Regions from separate parts of the Brevundimonas sp. GN22 genome, predicted to be linked through region 2. Evidence: predicted binding sites of a transcription regulator. Region 2 holds the regulator's gene; the other holds the start of a gene.

Region 1 (7,762 bases), on a different contig from region 2:
ACCAGAGCGTCTTCTTCACCGAACTTGACTTCGATGCCGCCGGTTTCGATTGCCGAAACGGTGACGGTGATTTGTTGGCCACGCTTGTAGACGTCGCCTTCCATCGGGTCAGCGCCCAGTTGCTTGACGCCCAGCGAGACGCGTTCCTTCTCAACGTCAACGTCGAGGACCTTGGCCTTGATGACCTCGCCCTTACGGTAGCGTTGGATGGCTTCTTCGCCCGACACGTTCCAGTCCAGGTCCGACAGGTGGACCATGCCGTCGATGTCGTTGTCCAGGCCGATGAACAGGCCGAACTCGGTGGCGTTCTTCACTTCACCTTCAACGGTCGAGCCGATCGGGTGAGCTTCAACGAAGGCTTCCCACGGGTTGGCTTGAGCTTGCTTCAGGCCCAGCGAGATACGGCGCTTGGCGCTGTCGACGTCCAGAACGATGACGTCCACTTCTTGCGAGGTGGAGACGATCTTGCCCGGGTGGACGTTCTTCTTGGTCCAGGACATTTCCGAAACGTGGACCAGACCTTCAACACCGGCTTCCAGCTCAACGAATGCGCCGTAGTCAGTGATGTTGGTGATGCGACCGGTGTACTTGGCACCGACCGGGTACTTGGCTTCAACACCATCCCACGGATCCGACTGCAGCTGCTTCATGCCCAGCGAGATACGTTGGGTGTCCGGGTTGATCTTGACGATCTGAACCTTGACGGTGTCGCCAACAGCCAGAACTTGCGACGGGTGCGACACGCGCTTCCACGACATGTCGGTGACGTGCAGCAGGCCGTCGATACCGCCCAGGTCAACGAACGCACCGTAGTCGGTGATGTTCTTGACGACGCCTTCGCGGATTTCACCCTCGGCCAGTTGGCCGACCAGTTCGGTGCGCTGTTCAGCGCGGGCTTCTTCCAGGATCGCACGACGCGAGACAACGATGTTGCCGCGCGGACGGTCCATCTTCAGGATGGCGAACGGTTGTTCTTTGCCCATCAGCGGGGTGACGTCGCGAACCGGACGGATGTCGACTTGCGAACCCGGCAGGAAGGCCGAAGCACCGCCCAGATCAACAGTGAAACCACCCTTGACGCGGCCGACGATAGCACCGTTGACCGGCTGGCCTTCAGCGAAGACAGCTTCCAGACGGGTCCAGGCTTCTTCACGACGGGCTTTGTCGCGGCTGATGACGGCTTCACCCATCGCGTTCTCGACGCGCTCCAGGTAAACTTCGACGTTGTCGCCGACCTTCGGCAGGACAGCGCCTTCGCCTTGGCCGAATTCGCGCATGGCGATACGGCCTTCGGTCTTCAGGCCGACGTCGATGATGACGATGTCTTTTTCGATGCCGACAACGCGACCGTGAACGACTTGGCCTTCGCCAAGGTCGCGGCCTTGCAGTTGTTCGTCGAGCAGAGCGGCGAAATCATCGCGGGTGGGGTTAAAGGTTTCGGTCATATGACTCTTGGGGTTGATGGGAAGGGTCTTTGCGTCTGGCTGCACGCAGCTGAACGCGAAGGGGGTGAATTCGGTTTTCGGAAGGTTGGACGATACGGGGCGCACGCCTAGGCGGCTTGAATCAAACCCGTAACGCCCACGGCTGCCGAGGATCAGTGCGTTGAAATTACTAAGGACGATGGGTCTGATCGGGCGGGGATATCCTGGACATCCGGACCTTGATGATCAGAGACCGTGCTTGGCTCGCGCTGTCTCGACAATGCGGCGGGCCGCATCGAAGGCCGCTTCTATACCCATATCGGTCGTATCCAGCAAGATAGCGTCGTCCGCTTGGACCATCGGCGCGGAATCGCGACCGGCATCGCGGGCGTCGCGTTTGCGGATATCGGCCAGCATATCCTCGTAGGAAATCTCGATACCCCGCGCCGTCAACTGTTTCCAACGACGCTCGGCGCGCACTTCGGCAGAGGCTGTCACAAACAGTTTCGCTGGCGCATCCGGCACAATCACGGTGCCGATGTCACGACCGTCCAGCACTGCCCCGCCCGCTTGAGCCGCGAAATCGCGCTGGAGCTTCAGCAGCGCGGCACGCACGGACGGATGGCTGGCCACACGGCTGGCAGCTTCGCCAGCTTCGCCCGTTGTAAGGCTGGCGTCGTCGGACAAGCCCGATGGATCGAGCGCTTTGGCCACCTGACCGGCAACAGCCTCGTCACCCAGATCACCGCCCTGTGCCAACACACCCATGCCCACGGCCCGATAAAGCAGTCCCGTATCGAGGTACGGCAGGCCGTAGTGATCGGCCAGACGTGAAGCGATAGTGCCTTTGCCAGATGCGGCAGGACCATCTACGGCGATAACGAGAGACTGGGACAGGGCTCTACTTTCTGGTGATGTTGGTGACGGCGATCCACAGACAGAAAACTGCCATGCCGCCGACTAGGATTGTTGCGAGCCCGAGAAAGCCGCTCCAGAACCAAAAGGCAATAGGGTTGTCACTAAGGAATAACCCACGGCTGTAACGCGCTGCGAAATGCCCATCCCGGATGCTTTCCAACGCACCGCTCCCGAACACCCACGTTAGCCAGAACAGAAACGCCGAGGCGATAAAGTCCTTAAAGGCGCGAAACCCGTTCGGAGTGCGATTTTTGCTCATGGCTTGGGCCGCAGCGCCCGCCCGCCCAGTGCGCACAGGGCCGATATCCCGATCATGGCCCCTCCGAAACCAAAGCTTGTTCGCACCATTTTCCAGAACAGATCCGGACTTTCCGCGCGGAGCACGCGGCCGGCACGGGTATTCACGACGCCGTCAACGCTATCGGCCAGACCGGTGAAAACGAAAAATGCCGCCAAACACACAAACCCGACGGCCATCATTTGCAGCACCCGGTCAGCACGCGTGTCTTCCGGGGGCAGCCAGTGCTTCATGCGATCTTCGCGCCCAGTCCGTTCATCAGGGTGACGAAACCGGGGAAGGAGGTAGCGATCATTTCCGGATCCAGAACCGACACCGGATGCTCGGCTGCCAGCCCCAGCACCAGATGGCTCATGGCGATGCGGTGATCGTGGGCCGTTTCAATCGTCGCTCCACCCTTAACCGGACCTCCGGTGACAATGAAGCCTTCGGGTTCTTCCTCGACCTCGACACCGCAAGCCTTCAGGCCCGCCGTCATTAAGGCGATACGGTCGCTTTCCTTGACCCGCATCTCGCCAATGCCGCGCATGACCGTCTGGCCCTCGGCGAAGGCGGCAGTAGCGGCAAGGATCGGATATTCGTCGATCATGGCGGCGGCGCGCATCTCTGGCACCACCACACCCTTCAGCTTGGAATAACGTGCTGTGATGTCCGCAATCTCTTCGCCGCCAGACGTGCGGCGGTTCGAGATCGTCAGGTCTGCGCCCATTTCGATCCACGTATCGAACAGACCGGTACGCAACGGGTTAAGCATGACGCCCTCCACCGTGACTTCCGACCCTTCGACAATAAGGGCTGCCGCCAGAGGGAAAGCTGCCGAGGACGGATCGCCGGGTACAGACACCTTGGTGCCGCGCAAAGGTTGTCCGCCTTCCAGCGAGATGATCCAGCCCTCGCCTACCTCCTGAACTTCGACCTTGGCTCCGAAGGCCGTCAGCATACGCTCGGTGTGGTCGCGGCTCTTTTCAGGTTCGGTCACTCGGGTCGTGCCCTGCGCGTTCAATGCCGCCAGCAAGATGGCCGATTTGACCTGAGCCGAGGCCACGCTTTGGGTGTAATCGATGGCAACCAGTTCACCGCCGCTGACAGCGACCGGCAGGCGGTCCTCGTCCTGTTTCCAGTCGAACTTGGCACCCATTTGCGCCAGCGGGCCGGTCACGCGCTTCATCGGGCGTTTGCGCAGCGACACATCTCCATCGAAGGTCGCGGTGATCGGATAGCCTGCCACAGCCCCCATCAGCAGACGCACGCCGGTTCCAGCGTTGCCGCAGTCGATCAGGTCCTGCGGCGACTGAAGTCGACCCTTTCCGATCACTTTCCATCGACCTTGGTCAAGTTTTTCAACCGTCGCGCCCAGCGAGGACATCGCCCGCCCTGTCGCCAGAATATCTTCGCCTTCCAGCAAGCCATCAATCTCGGTCACGCCTTCGGCAAGACCGCCAAAGATCAGACTTCTATGGGAGATTGACTTGTCACCGGGGGCCTTGACCACACCCTCAAGAGGGCCACATGGGGAGGCAATAAACGTCTGAGAAGTCGTCACCCGGCTACTTGGCTCCGATAATATCTGGAAAACGTAACGCAGTCGCGCCACATAAGGCTTTTGACAGTGGCCGTTTCGGGTGGCAAGGGAGCCGCCCGATTTCCCGAGTATCAACTCAACTCCCGCCGAAGGTTTATTCCGTGGCTAATCCCGAACTGGGCCAAAAGCAGCTCTGCCCGAGCTGCCAGGCCAAATTCTACGACCTGAACCGTCGCCCGGCACGCTGCCCGAAGTGCGAAACCGAGTTCGACCCGATGGAGGAGGCTCTGAAGAGCCGTCGTGTCCGTCGCGGCGCGGGCTATGCGGCCGACGATGAAGACACCGAAGATCAAGTCGCCGACAAGGCAGTCGACGGTGACGAAGAAGAGGAAGAGGACATCGAAGCGTCCACTCCGGAAATCGATCAGGAAGGTCACGAACCAATCCTGACGCCGGACGATGACGACGATGCCGATCCGGTAGCCGACGACGCAGGTCTGGGCACCACCGATGGCGACGACGATGTTCTCGACGACGATGACGACTCCGTGCCGTTCATCGAAGACGAAGACGACGACGGTCTAGACGACGAACTGACCAAGCCTTCGCTCGACGACGAGTAAAACCAAGGTTCTGAAAACTAAGCGGAAAAAAGTTTTCAGAACCGCTTGACCTTCCGGTCGGAACTCCCTAGTTTCCGCCACCTCAACGGGGCCACAGGCACCGTCGGGACCGACCGAAAGGTTTGGGGCTTTAGCTCAGTTGGTAGAGCGCTTGCATGGCATGCAAGAGGTCAGCGGTTCGACCCCGCTAAGCTCCACCATGAACCCCTCGTCGTTACCCGCGACGAGGGGTTTTCCATTTCTGGATCAGAGATCCTTCAATCTTTTGAAATTCGAGTCTTTTTCGAAACGAGATTCCCCGAGCGGAATCTGTAGTCTGCACGCAATTTCCTCCTGACAGACCCAGTCACTTCCCTTGCGCAGTGCTTGACTCGCCTCCCCCGTGCAGCGGTATAGGAATGAGAACATTTAGAGAACATTTCCTACCGCCCGATCATGTCGTCCTCCGTCGAAATCCAGCGCCTGCGCGAGCGGCTGTCCCTGAAGGGGGCGGGTGCGGGCGTGCGGGTCCGCGGTAAGGAAACTGACGGCTTTAGAGTGGGTCTGCCGGCGCTCGACCAGCGCGTAGGCCTTTTGGGGCTGGAGGCCGTGCATGAAATTTATGCCAGTGCCGGCGATGTGCTGTGTGCTGACGGCATGGCGCTAGGCATGGCGATGCGGGCCTCCAAGGGACCGTTCCTGTGGGCGTATGAGGGGCGGCGCAATGGCGAGACGGGCCTGCCCTATGGACCGGGATTGCAGGGCTGGGGACTGGAGCCGTCACAGCTTTTGCTGATCGAAGCCTCCAGCGCCACGGCCCTTCTGGGCGTGGGTGAGGATGCGTTGCGCAGCGGGGCTTTTGGCGCGGTGATCCTGAGCAGTTGGGGCGAGAATCCGGCCTTTACCCTGACGGCCAGCCGACGGTTGAACCTTGCGGCCAGCGAAGGCGGGCGGCCGGCCTTCATTGCCCGCGCCGGAGCCCAGCCACGCGCCAGCGCCGCGCAGAGCCGATGGAAGGTGTCGCCCACCCTGTCCTCGGCACAGCCCCTTTCGGCGGGAGCCCCCGGCCTTCCCGCCTTCAAACTCGAACTTTTACGCAAACAGAACGGCCCCGTGGCGGGCGAATGGATCATGGAGTGGGATGGTGAACGGCGGATCTTCGTCACGCCGCAGGTATCTGGCCGTCTGGTTTCCGTTCCTGCCGACCGATCGGCAATCATCCGCGCGGCCTGATGCCTATGTGCCTGATGCTGATGTACCTGTGGCCTGTGTGGCCAAGCAGTCGAATGCCCTGCGTCTGACGGCGGTGAACCGTGCCGCCATCGCGGCGGGTTTGGCCTCCGGTATGACGCTGGCCGATGCCCATGCACGGGTACCGGAACTGACCACCGTCCCCAGCGAGCCCCGCGCGGACGAGGAACTGATGGCGCGGCTGGTCGATGGCTTTGGCCGTTTCTCGCCCTTGGTCGCGCGGGACAATCCGCACGGACTGATGCTGGACATCACCGGATGCGCACACCTGTTCGGCGGCGAGGACGGGATGATGGCCGCCGTGCGCCGCCTTGCCGAACGCGCCCGATTGCAGGTTCGGCTGGCGATTGCGCCCACCCCGCACAGCGCCCGCGCTTTGGTCCGGTTCGGGCCGGAAGGCGCTGTGAGCGATACCGATGTCGGCACCACCGCCGGAAAACTTGCCGTCGAGGCATTGGAACGACCCGCCAGCGAGATCACCGCGCTGAAACGGGCGGGGCTGAAAAGGTTGGCCGATGTCGACGCCCGCCCTCGCGCCGCCATGGCCGCCCGCTTTGGAGAGGACTTTTGCCATGTGCTGGACCGGACCATCGGGCGGATCGACATCCGCATCACGCCTGTTCGTCTGCCCGCCCCCATTGTCGCGGACCGCAGACTGGCCGAGCCGATCCTGCACCTTGATCCGGTCGAGGGGATTATCGCCGACCTGCTGGCCGATACCGAACAGCAGATGGAGCAAACTGCCAAGGGCGGGCGCGCCTTTACCCTGACAGTGTTCCGGCTGGATGGCTGGACGCGGCGAGTGACGGTGCGCACGGGCCGCGCCATGCGTCAGGTCGCGCCCCTGATGCGGCTGTTCCACGAGCGGCTGCAGGCGCTGGACACGCCGATCGATCCGGGCTTTGGCCTCGACCAGTTCCGGATGGAGGTGGACGATCTGGTCACACTGGCGGCCCAGCAGGTGCGACTGGATGAACCCGCGCGGCGGGGGGAGAGTCTTGAGGACCTGACGGATCGCCTATCTACCCGTCTGGGCGCACAGGCCGTGATGCGGGTGAAATCGACAGGCTCGCATCTGCCGGAACGGGCCTGCGTTCTGCGCCCTGCGCTTCACCCTGCCCGCGCCGATGAAGGCGACGACTGGCCCGAGCTAAAGCGCGACGGGTTGGAGCGGCCCATGACCCTGTTCAATCCGCCCCAGCCGATTGAGGCCATCGCTCTTGCCCCCGACAGTCCGCCCGCTCGTTTCGTCTGGCGACGGGTCACGCGCCGCATCATCCGCGCCGAAGGGCCGGAGCGGATCGAGGGCGAGTGGTGGCGACGCCCTCGCCATCGGGTGCGCGATTACTACCGCGTCGAGGACGATACGGGGCACCGCTACTGGCTGTTCCGCGCAGGCCATTATGGTGAGGAGCCTGCCCCGCGCTGGTATGTCCACGGGCTGTTCGCATGACGGGCCCAAGGCCCATCGCCTATGCAGAAACGGTTTGCGCCAGCAACTTTTCCTTCCTGCGCGGCGCGTCGCATCCAAAGGATCTGGTGCTGTCGTCCTTGCTGTGCGGACAGGCGGGGCTGGGCCTTGCCGACCGAAACAGCGCAGCAGGCGTGGTGCGGGCGTGGAGTGCGCTGAAAACCCTGCGCAACGAAGGCTGGGTCCCGCCCGAGCGTATACGTCTGGGCAGCAGTCCGGGCGAGGTCGTCTATGTGGACAGCAAGACCGAGGAGAGTATTGCCGAGCGCATCCGCA
Region 2 (7,762 bases):
TCGAACGCCTGAACGCTCCGGCTGCCGACGGAGAACTGGTCCCCGTCTCCATCCTGCGCCACAAGGACACGCCCGCGGACGGCAGCGCGCCTGTGCTGCTGTACGGCTATGGCTCCTACGGTATGTCGATGCCTGCGGGCTTCTCGACCAACCGTCTGTCGTTGGTGGATCGCGGCTTCATCTATGCCATCGCCCACATTCGCGGTGGTGCGGACAAGGGCTGGAACTGGTTCCTGAACGCCCGCCGCTTCACCAAGAAGAACACCTTCACCGACTTCATCGCGGCCGCCGATCACCTGATCGACAAAGACTATGCCCGCGCAGGCCACATCGTGGCCGAGGGCCGCTCGGCTGGTGGTCTGCTGATGGGGGCCGTCACCAATATGCGCCCCGAACTGTGGGCAGGCATCATCGGCGGCGTACCGTTCGTGGACCTGATCAACACCATGAGCGACACCTCCCTGCCCCTCACCCCGCCGGAATGGCCGGAATGGGGTAATCCCCTCGAGGACGCCGAAGCTTACGACTACATGTGGTCGTACAGCCCATACGATCAGATTTCGGCCAAGGCGTACCCCGCGGTACTGGCGACCGGCGGTCTGTCCGACCCCCGCGTGACCTATTGGGAACCGCAGAAATGGGTCGCCCGTCTGCGCGACCACACCACCTCGACCAATCCCGTCCTGCTGAAGATCAATATGGAGGCGGGCCACTTCGCCTCGTCGGGTCGCTTCGACTATCTGAAGGATATCGCGCTGGATTACGCCTTCGCGATCTGGGCCGTGAACAAGGGCTGGGAAAAAGACTTCGCCTGATGCCTGAGTTCATTATTCGTGAGGCGGTGGAAGATGACTTCCTCGCCATCACGCAAATCTATGCCAGATGGGTCAACGAAGCCTGCGGCACTTTCGAATTGGTGCCCCCGACCGAAAACGAGATGAAAGCCCGCTTTGCCTATGTGCGGGCGCTGGGCATGCCCTATCTGGTTGCCGAGAAAGACGGTCAGGTCATGGGCTATGCCTATGCCGGTCCGTTCCGCGCCCGCGAGGCCTATCGTTACATGGCCGAGGATTCGATTTATCTCGATCCGGAAGCCAAGGGCATGGGCGTCGGCGGCGCTCTTCTCGACCGACTGATTCACGAATGCGAAGGAAAAGGCGTCCGCCAGATGGTCGCGGTCATCGGCGATTCCGAAAATGAGTCGTCAATCGCGCTGCATCGCTCACGGGGATTCGCGGATTCCGGCCGATTCACATCTGCTGGATGGAAGTTGGACGGATGGCGCGACGTTATTTTCATGCAGCTCTCACTCGGGGCCGGAGACACCACGCCGCCGGATGGGCCAGCGCTTCTGCTCAGTGACAAGGGACGATAAAGGCCGGATTTGCGGGCTTTTGCGGGGGCGGCAACGTCCCCGTCTTCGTATCTAACAAGGTTCTGAATTCGCTATCCATTTCGCAAATTGCCGTATTTTTTCAGGGCTCTGCATTTTTTCCGTTGACCCGAAACGAAGCCCCACCTAAACACCACCTCGTTCCCGCCGGACAAGGCGCGAACGGGACCAAGCGGGTGTAGCTCAGTTGGTTAGAGTGCCGGCCTGTCACGCCGGAGGTCGCGGGTTCGAGCCCCGTCACTCGCGCCACTCCCCTTCTTTAAGAAGTACGGAGTGGCGCATACCGCTCTTGGTCCGAAACGCTTTCCTGAAAATTGAAACAAACCGCCCAGCGCCCTCGTGCGCCTGTTGTTGTTTCAAGCTGGCGTTAGTTGACTTTTAACCAGAACACTTACAGAACATTCGGCAACGGTTCACGCCTTGTTCTGAAAGCGCTCTGACATGCTCACCAAGAAGCAGCACGAACTCCTGATGTTCATCCACGAACGCATCAAGGAAACCGGCGTGTCGCCTTCTTTCGACGAGATGAAGGAAGCGCTGGATCTGGCATCGAAGTCGGGCATCCACCGCCTGATCACCGCTCTTGAGGAACGTGGCTTCATTCGCCGACTGGCGCACCGCGCCCGCGCTCTCGAAGTTGTCAAAATGCCGGAACAGGCCACGGCTGCTGCACCCGCCAAGGGCCGCGCACCGTTCAAGCCTGATGTCATCGAAGGTGGCGGCCAGAACCGCGCCGTGCCTCAAGCGGCGAACGACGTGCGCGAACTGCCGCTGCTGGGCAAGATCGCCGCCGGTACGCCGATTGCCGCTATTCAGCACGAACAGGACCGCTTTTTCGTTCCCGAATCCATGCTGGGCTCCGGAGAGCACTACCTGCTGGAGATCGAGGGCGATTCCATGATCGAAGCGGGCATCTTCGATGGCGACACCGTCGTCATTAAACGCACCAACAACGCCAACAACGGCGAAATCGTCGTCGCTCTGGTCGAAGGCGAAGAGGCTACCCTCAAGCGTCTGCGCCGCAAGGGTCAGTCGATTGCGCTGGAACCGGCCAACCGCGCCTATGAGACCCGCATCTTCGGTCCGGATCAGGTCGAGGTTCAGGGCAAGCTGGTGGGCCTGCTGCGCCGCTATCACTGATAGTCGGGGTCGCCCCAGCGTGACCAAGGCCTGACCCCGCGCGTGTCCCGCACCCATTTGGCACGCCAACCCGAGGGGTCGCGCCAAAGTTGGACGGCTCCGCCTTCAGCGAAGTCATGACCGTCCAGCACCAGACGATTGCTACAGGCCGCAGGTAAATCCGCCACGACCGACCTGACGGCAACGACTTCCGCGGCCATGCACATAGCCTCCAGCTTGTCGGTTGCCGGCACCGCCCTTCCCCACCACAGCGCTATAGGGGCGATGCCTTCGGATTGGTGACAATGCGTTCTCCCGCAAGTCCAGTCGGACTTGTCGCGCTGCTGAACTTCCAAATTCCATCGCTGCGCCCAGATCTGCGATGCGAATGCCCTGACAGGACGAAAAACTGTCGCCTGCTGGCCTTCAACCCATGCGGCATTGGTGGCGGCCTCGCCTATCCAGATCGATGGAGGTTCAGGTCGCGGCCACAACAAAACCGCGCATGCCATGGGTAGTCCAAGCAGTCGCAGCCATCCGCGCCATAGGCACATGAACAGAACGCCGATGAAGGCGACCGGAAGGGCTATAGCGGGTGCACTGGCCATGGTCTGAACAGCTCCGGGCAAGGAGGCAGCCCAATGCCCGACCGCCAACATGGCCTCCACGCCCACGCCTGCAACCCAGAGGAACGGTCCGCCAAGCCCGAATGGCTCCAACACCGCACCCAAGGCCAGCGCCGGAAGCATGATCAAATCCGCCAACGGCGCGCTGGCCATATTCGCAACCAGTCCATAGACGCTGGTGCGGTTGAAGTGATGCATCACGAAAGGCCCCGTCGCGAGCCCCGCCACCAGGCTTGCTGCGATCGCTGTGCCACCCCACGAAAGTGCCCGTTGGAGCGCGGCTATCGGCCATGGCGTGTTGATCTCGCGTATCCGTCTTGGCCAAATCTCGGCTAGCGCCACCAGAGCAGCCGTTGCTGCAAACGACATTTGGAAGCCGGGCGTGATCACCGCTTCGGGTTGCAACAAGAGAACGACGAAAGCGGCCGTCGCCAGCGCCCGCATGCTGATGGCTTTTCTGTTCAGCAGAATGGCACCGAAGGCAATCGCTGCTGTCACCGCCGCCCTTTCGGCCGGAGCCGGTGCACCGGACAGCAACAGATAGGCCCCGACCGCCAGCAAGCCCGCCACGGCTGCAATCTTCTTTCCGGACGCCCTTAACGCCAGCCACGGCACCAGAGCCACCAGCAGGCGTATCAGGAAGAATACAAATCCCCCAACCACCGCCATGTGCAGGCCCGAGATCGACAGGATGTGCGCCAGTCCCGAATCCCGCATCGCCTGGAGGTCGTCTGCACCGATCCAAGTCTCGTGGCCCGTGACCATTGCGGCGGCAATGCCGCCTCTTTGTTCGCCCAGCCGCGCTACCAACCTTTCGGCCAACGCGAACCGGATCGCATTGATGCGCATTTCCTGCCGCACTGCGTAGGGTGGCTCGGCAAGATCGGCAGATCGCGCCTCCGTCAGACCGAACAATACGCCGCCCATACTCTCGAACCATGCCCCTCGCCCGAAGTCGTAGCTGCCCGGACTGGCCGGGGCGGGCGGAGGGTTCAAAAGCCCGAATATCGTCACCGCCTCACCCGGTCGCGGGGGCTCGCCTTTGACAGTGGCGCGGACGCGATGCGGAACCTGCTCTGGCTCCAGTCCGCGAATCCGAACCGGTGCCAGAATCACGCGATGACCTCTCGCCCCCGGAGAATCGACATCGATTACATACGCTTCGACCAAAGTCGGTTTGCCCATAGACGGCGCAATGGGCGCAGCAACTGCATCGGAACGCGCCTTGCCCGTGGCTAGTCCTCCAGCCATGCAGGCGAGCATGAGCAACGGCAAAGTTACCGATCTGGCCGCACCTCGGACACGCGAAAATCCCCACGTTAAAAGGCTTAGGGCCGCAAATATAAGCAGCGGCCAAAGGGGTGGCTCTGTCCGAAACCAGAAATAACTGGCACAACCTGCACCAAAGCAGACGGCGCTCCACAGTGGCCAGCGGTCACTTTGGGCCATCCATTCGTGCTTAAGGAGAGAACGGAAACCGTCGATCAACTTTACCGTAAGGCTTCGTTTTGTCGCTGACGAGCGTATAAGGGCGGCCGAATTGGACTCATTGCCTATGACCTCCCCATCTTCGACTGTTGTCACCCGCTTTGCCCCCTCGCCGACAGGCTACCTGCATATCGGCGGCGCGAGAACCGCGTTATTCAATTGGTTGTACGCCAAGGGCCACGGCGGCAAATTCCTGATCCGTATTGAAGACACCGACCGCGAGCGCTCGACCGACGAAGCGGTAAAGGCCATTTTCGATGGTCTGGACTGGCTGAACCTCCACGCCGATGAAGAACCGGTCTATCAGTTCTCGCGCGCTGACCGTCACCGCGAGGTAGTCCAGCAACTGCTCGACACCGGTCACGCCTATCGCGACTACCTTTCCGCTGAAGAAACCGGGGCTCTGCGCGATCAGGCCAAGGCCGAGGGCAAGGACTTCGTATCGCCGTGGCGCGACCGTGAGCCGACCGACGCCGAAGCGGGTAACCCCTTCACGGTTCGCTTCCGTCGCCCGCTGGGACAGTCAGTCATTGTCGATGATGCTGTTCAGGGAACGGTTCGCTGGGAATCTTCGGCCCTGGATGATCTGGTTATTCTGCGCTCGGATGGTGCTCCGACCTACAACCTTGCCGTGGTTGTCGATGACCACGATATGGGCGTGACGCACGTTATTCGCGGTGATGACCACCTGAACAACGCTGCGCGTCAGGGCCTGATTTATGATGCTCTGGGCTGGACGCGCCCAACGTTTGCCCACATCCCGCTGATTCACGGTCCTGACGGTGCCAAGCTGTCCAAGCGTCACGGCGCACAGGCTGTCCACGAATATGCCGAGATGGGCTACCTGCCCGAAGCTATGCGTAACTACCTGGCGCGCCTCGGCTGGGCTCATGGCGATGATGAATTGTTTGACGACGAACAGGCCAAGACCTGGTTCGACTTCGGCGGCATCAACAAGGCTCCGGCGCGTCTGGACTTCGACAAGCTGGCGCACGTCAACGCCCACTGGATTCGCCAGGCCGACGATCAGCGATTGGCTGATCTGACCACTGGCGTGCTGGCCTCGCGGGGCCAGACCCTTGATGCAGCGGCACGCGAAAAACTGCTGCGCGTCATTCCCTTGATCAAGGACCGGGCCAAGATGGTTCCGGAACTGGCTGATCAGGCTCAATTCGCCCTTCTGGTGAACCCAATCGCGCTAAACGAGAAAAGCCGTGGTTTGCTGCAAGGCGAAAACCTCGACCGCCTTTCACGACTTCGTGAATTCCTGACCGAAATTCAGGGTTGGTCAGTAGAAAACCTTGAAGCTTCGCTTAAACTTTTTGCTGAAAAAGAAGGCGTAGGCTTCGGTAAAATCGGGCCTTTTGCGCGCGCCGCTTTGACGGGCGGCGTTCCAGCTCCAGATATTGCAAAAATTCTGGTCGCTATCGGCCGCGACGAAAGTCTCCAGCGCTTGGATGATGCGCTGCAACAGACTAAGTAACACACCAACCAACACAAGGCCGTCCGCCTCCCCGCGCCCGGTCCAAGTATAACAAGGGGCCCAGATGACTGAACAAGCTAAACCTGCCGCCACTCTTACCCTCGGCGACAAGAGCATCGACCTCCCCGTTCTGGCCGGTTCGACCGGTCCGGACGTCATCGACATTCGCAAGCTGTATGCGGGCACCGGTGCTTTCACCTTCGACCCGGGCTTCACCTCGACCGCTTCGTGCGAGTCGGCTCTGACCTATATCGACGGCGACGCTGGCGTGCTGCTGCACCGCGGCTATCCGATTGACCAACTGGCCTCGGAATCGAACTTCCTGGAAGTTTGCCACCTGCTGCTCAAGGGTGAGCTGCCGAACGCTGCCGAATACGAAGCGTTCAAGGAAACCGTCACCCGCCACACCATGCTGCACGCGCAGTTTGACCGCTTCTTTGAGGGCTTCCGTCGCGACGCCCACCCGATGGCGATCATGGTTGGTACCGTCGGCGCTCTGTCGGCATTCTACCACGACAGCCTGGACATCCATGATCCGGTTCAGCGCGACATCTCGGCCATCCGTCTGATCGCCAAGATGCCGACCATCGCTGCCCGTGCTTATAAGTACCACGTCGGCCAGCCGTTCATCTCGCCGCGCAACGACCTGTCGTACGCCGAAAACTTCCTGCGTATGTGCTTCGCCGTTCCGGCTGAAGACTATCAGGTCGACCCGCGTCTGGTCCGCGCCATGGACCGCATCTTCACCCTGCACGCCGACCACGAGCAAAACGCCTCGACCTCGACCGTCCGTCTGGCCGGTTCGTCGGGCGCAAACCCGTTCGCTTGTATCGCAGCGGGCATCGCCTGCCTGTGGGGCCCGTCGCACGGTGGCGCGAACGAAGAAGCCCTGAACATGCTGAAGGAAATCGGTACCCCGGACCGTATTCCTGAGTTCATCCAAGGCGTTAAGGATCGTAAGTACAAGCTCATGGGCTTCGGCCACCGCGTGTACAAGAACTACGACCCGCGCGCGAAGGTCATGCAGCAGTCGGCATACGAAGTGCTGGAAGCGACCGGCCGTGCAAACGACCCGCTGTTCCTCGTTGCCAAGGAACTGGAAAAGGTCGCCCTGTCGGACGAGTACTTCACCTCGCGCAAGCTGTTCCCGAACGTAGACTTCTACTCGGGTATCACCCTGTCGGCGATGGGCTTCCCAACCACCATGTTCACCGTCCTGTTCGCTCTGGCCCGCACCGTCGGCTGGATCTCGCAGTGGCAGGAAATGATGGCCGATCCGACCCAGAAAATCGGTCGTCCGCGTCAGCTGTACACCGGCCCGACGCAGCGCGATTACGTTCCGATCGACAAGCGCGGCTAATCGATCCGAACAGATCAAATGGAAAACGCCGGGGTTTTGCCCCGGCGTTTTTCTTTGTCTGCGGTCATGGTCCAACTGTGTTAAAGGGCGACATGACAAACGAAAACACCCAGAACGAGACGCCGATCCAACGCGCCCTGCGCCAAAAGCAGGAAGCCATCGCGGCGCGCGAGCAAGCACCGCGTGGCGGCGCTTTCCAACGCGAACAGAACAAACGTATTGGTGCGGGTAAATCTCGCCCGTGGATGACGAAGTAAGTCAGACCTTACGGTCGGCTAGAACCTTTAGGACTG

The links. Region 2 encodes LexA, which represses DNA repair genes until DNA is damaged. Its sites were predicted from a motif close to ATGTTCNCNANNTGTTCT; they were not measured.
Region 1: OB03_RS14835 (ImuA family protein) is a predicted target of LexA. The motif match lies at 5,187-5,204, and genes of this name have one in related genera.

The regions. Positions count from the first base shown of each region.
Region 1 covers NZ_JSYD01000183.1:27,042-34,803, reverse strand. Annotated here, with positions in the region: gene rpsA (30S ribosomal protein S1) at 1-1,445, opposite strand, end outside; gene cmk ((d)CMP kinase) at 1,671-2,321, opposite strand; gene OB03_RS14860 (hypothetical protein) at 2,326-2,601, opposite strand; gene OB03_RS14855 (hypothetical protein) at 2,598-2,873, opposite strand; gene aroA (3-phosphoshikimate 1-carboxyvinyltransferase) at 2,870-4,162, opposite strand; gene OB03_RS14845 (TIGR02300 family protein) at 4,324-4,785, shown strand; tRNA gene OB03_RS14840 (tRNA-Ala) at 4,910-4,985, shown strand; gene OB03_RS14835 (ImuA family protein) at 5,221-5,997, shown strand; gene OB03_RS14830 (Y-family DNA polymerase) at 6,005-7,468, shown strand; gene OB03_RS14825 (error-prone DNA polymerase) at 7,465-7,762, shown strand, end outside.
Region 2 covers NZ_JSYD01000015.1:33,416-41,177, reverse strand. Annotated here, with positions in the region: gene OB03_RS02615 (S9 family peptidase) at 1-815, shown strand, start outside; gene OB03_RS02610 (GNAT family N-acetyltransferase) at 815-1,375, shown strand; tRNA gene OB03_RS02605 (tRNA-Asp) at 1,566-1,642, shown strand; gene lexA (transcriptional repressor LexA) at 1,835-2,533, shown strand; gene OB03_RS02595 (ComEC/Rec2 family competence protein) at 2,527-4,587, opposite strand; gene gltX (glutamate--tRNA ligase) at 4,694-6,109, shown strand; gene gltA (citrate synthase) at 6,174-7,469, shown strand; gene OB03_RS02580 (hypothetical protein) at 7,562-7,726, shown strand; gene lpxB (lipid-A-disaccharide synthase) at 7,728-7,762, opposite strand, start outside.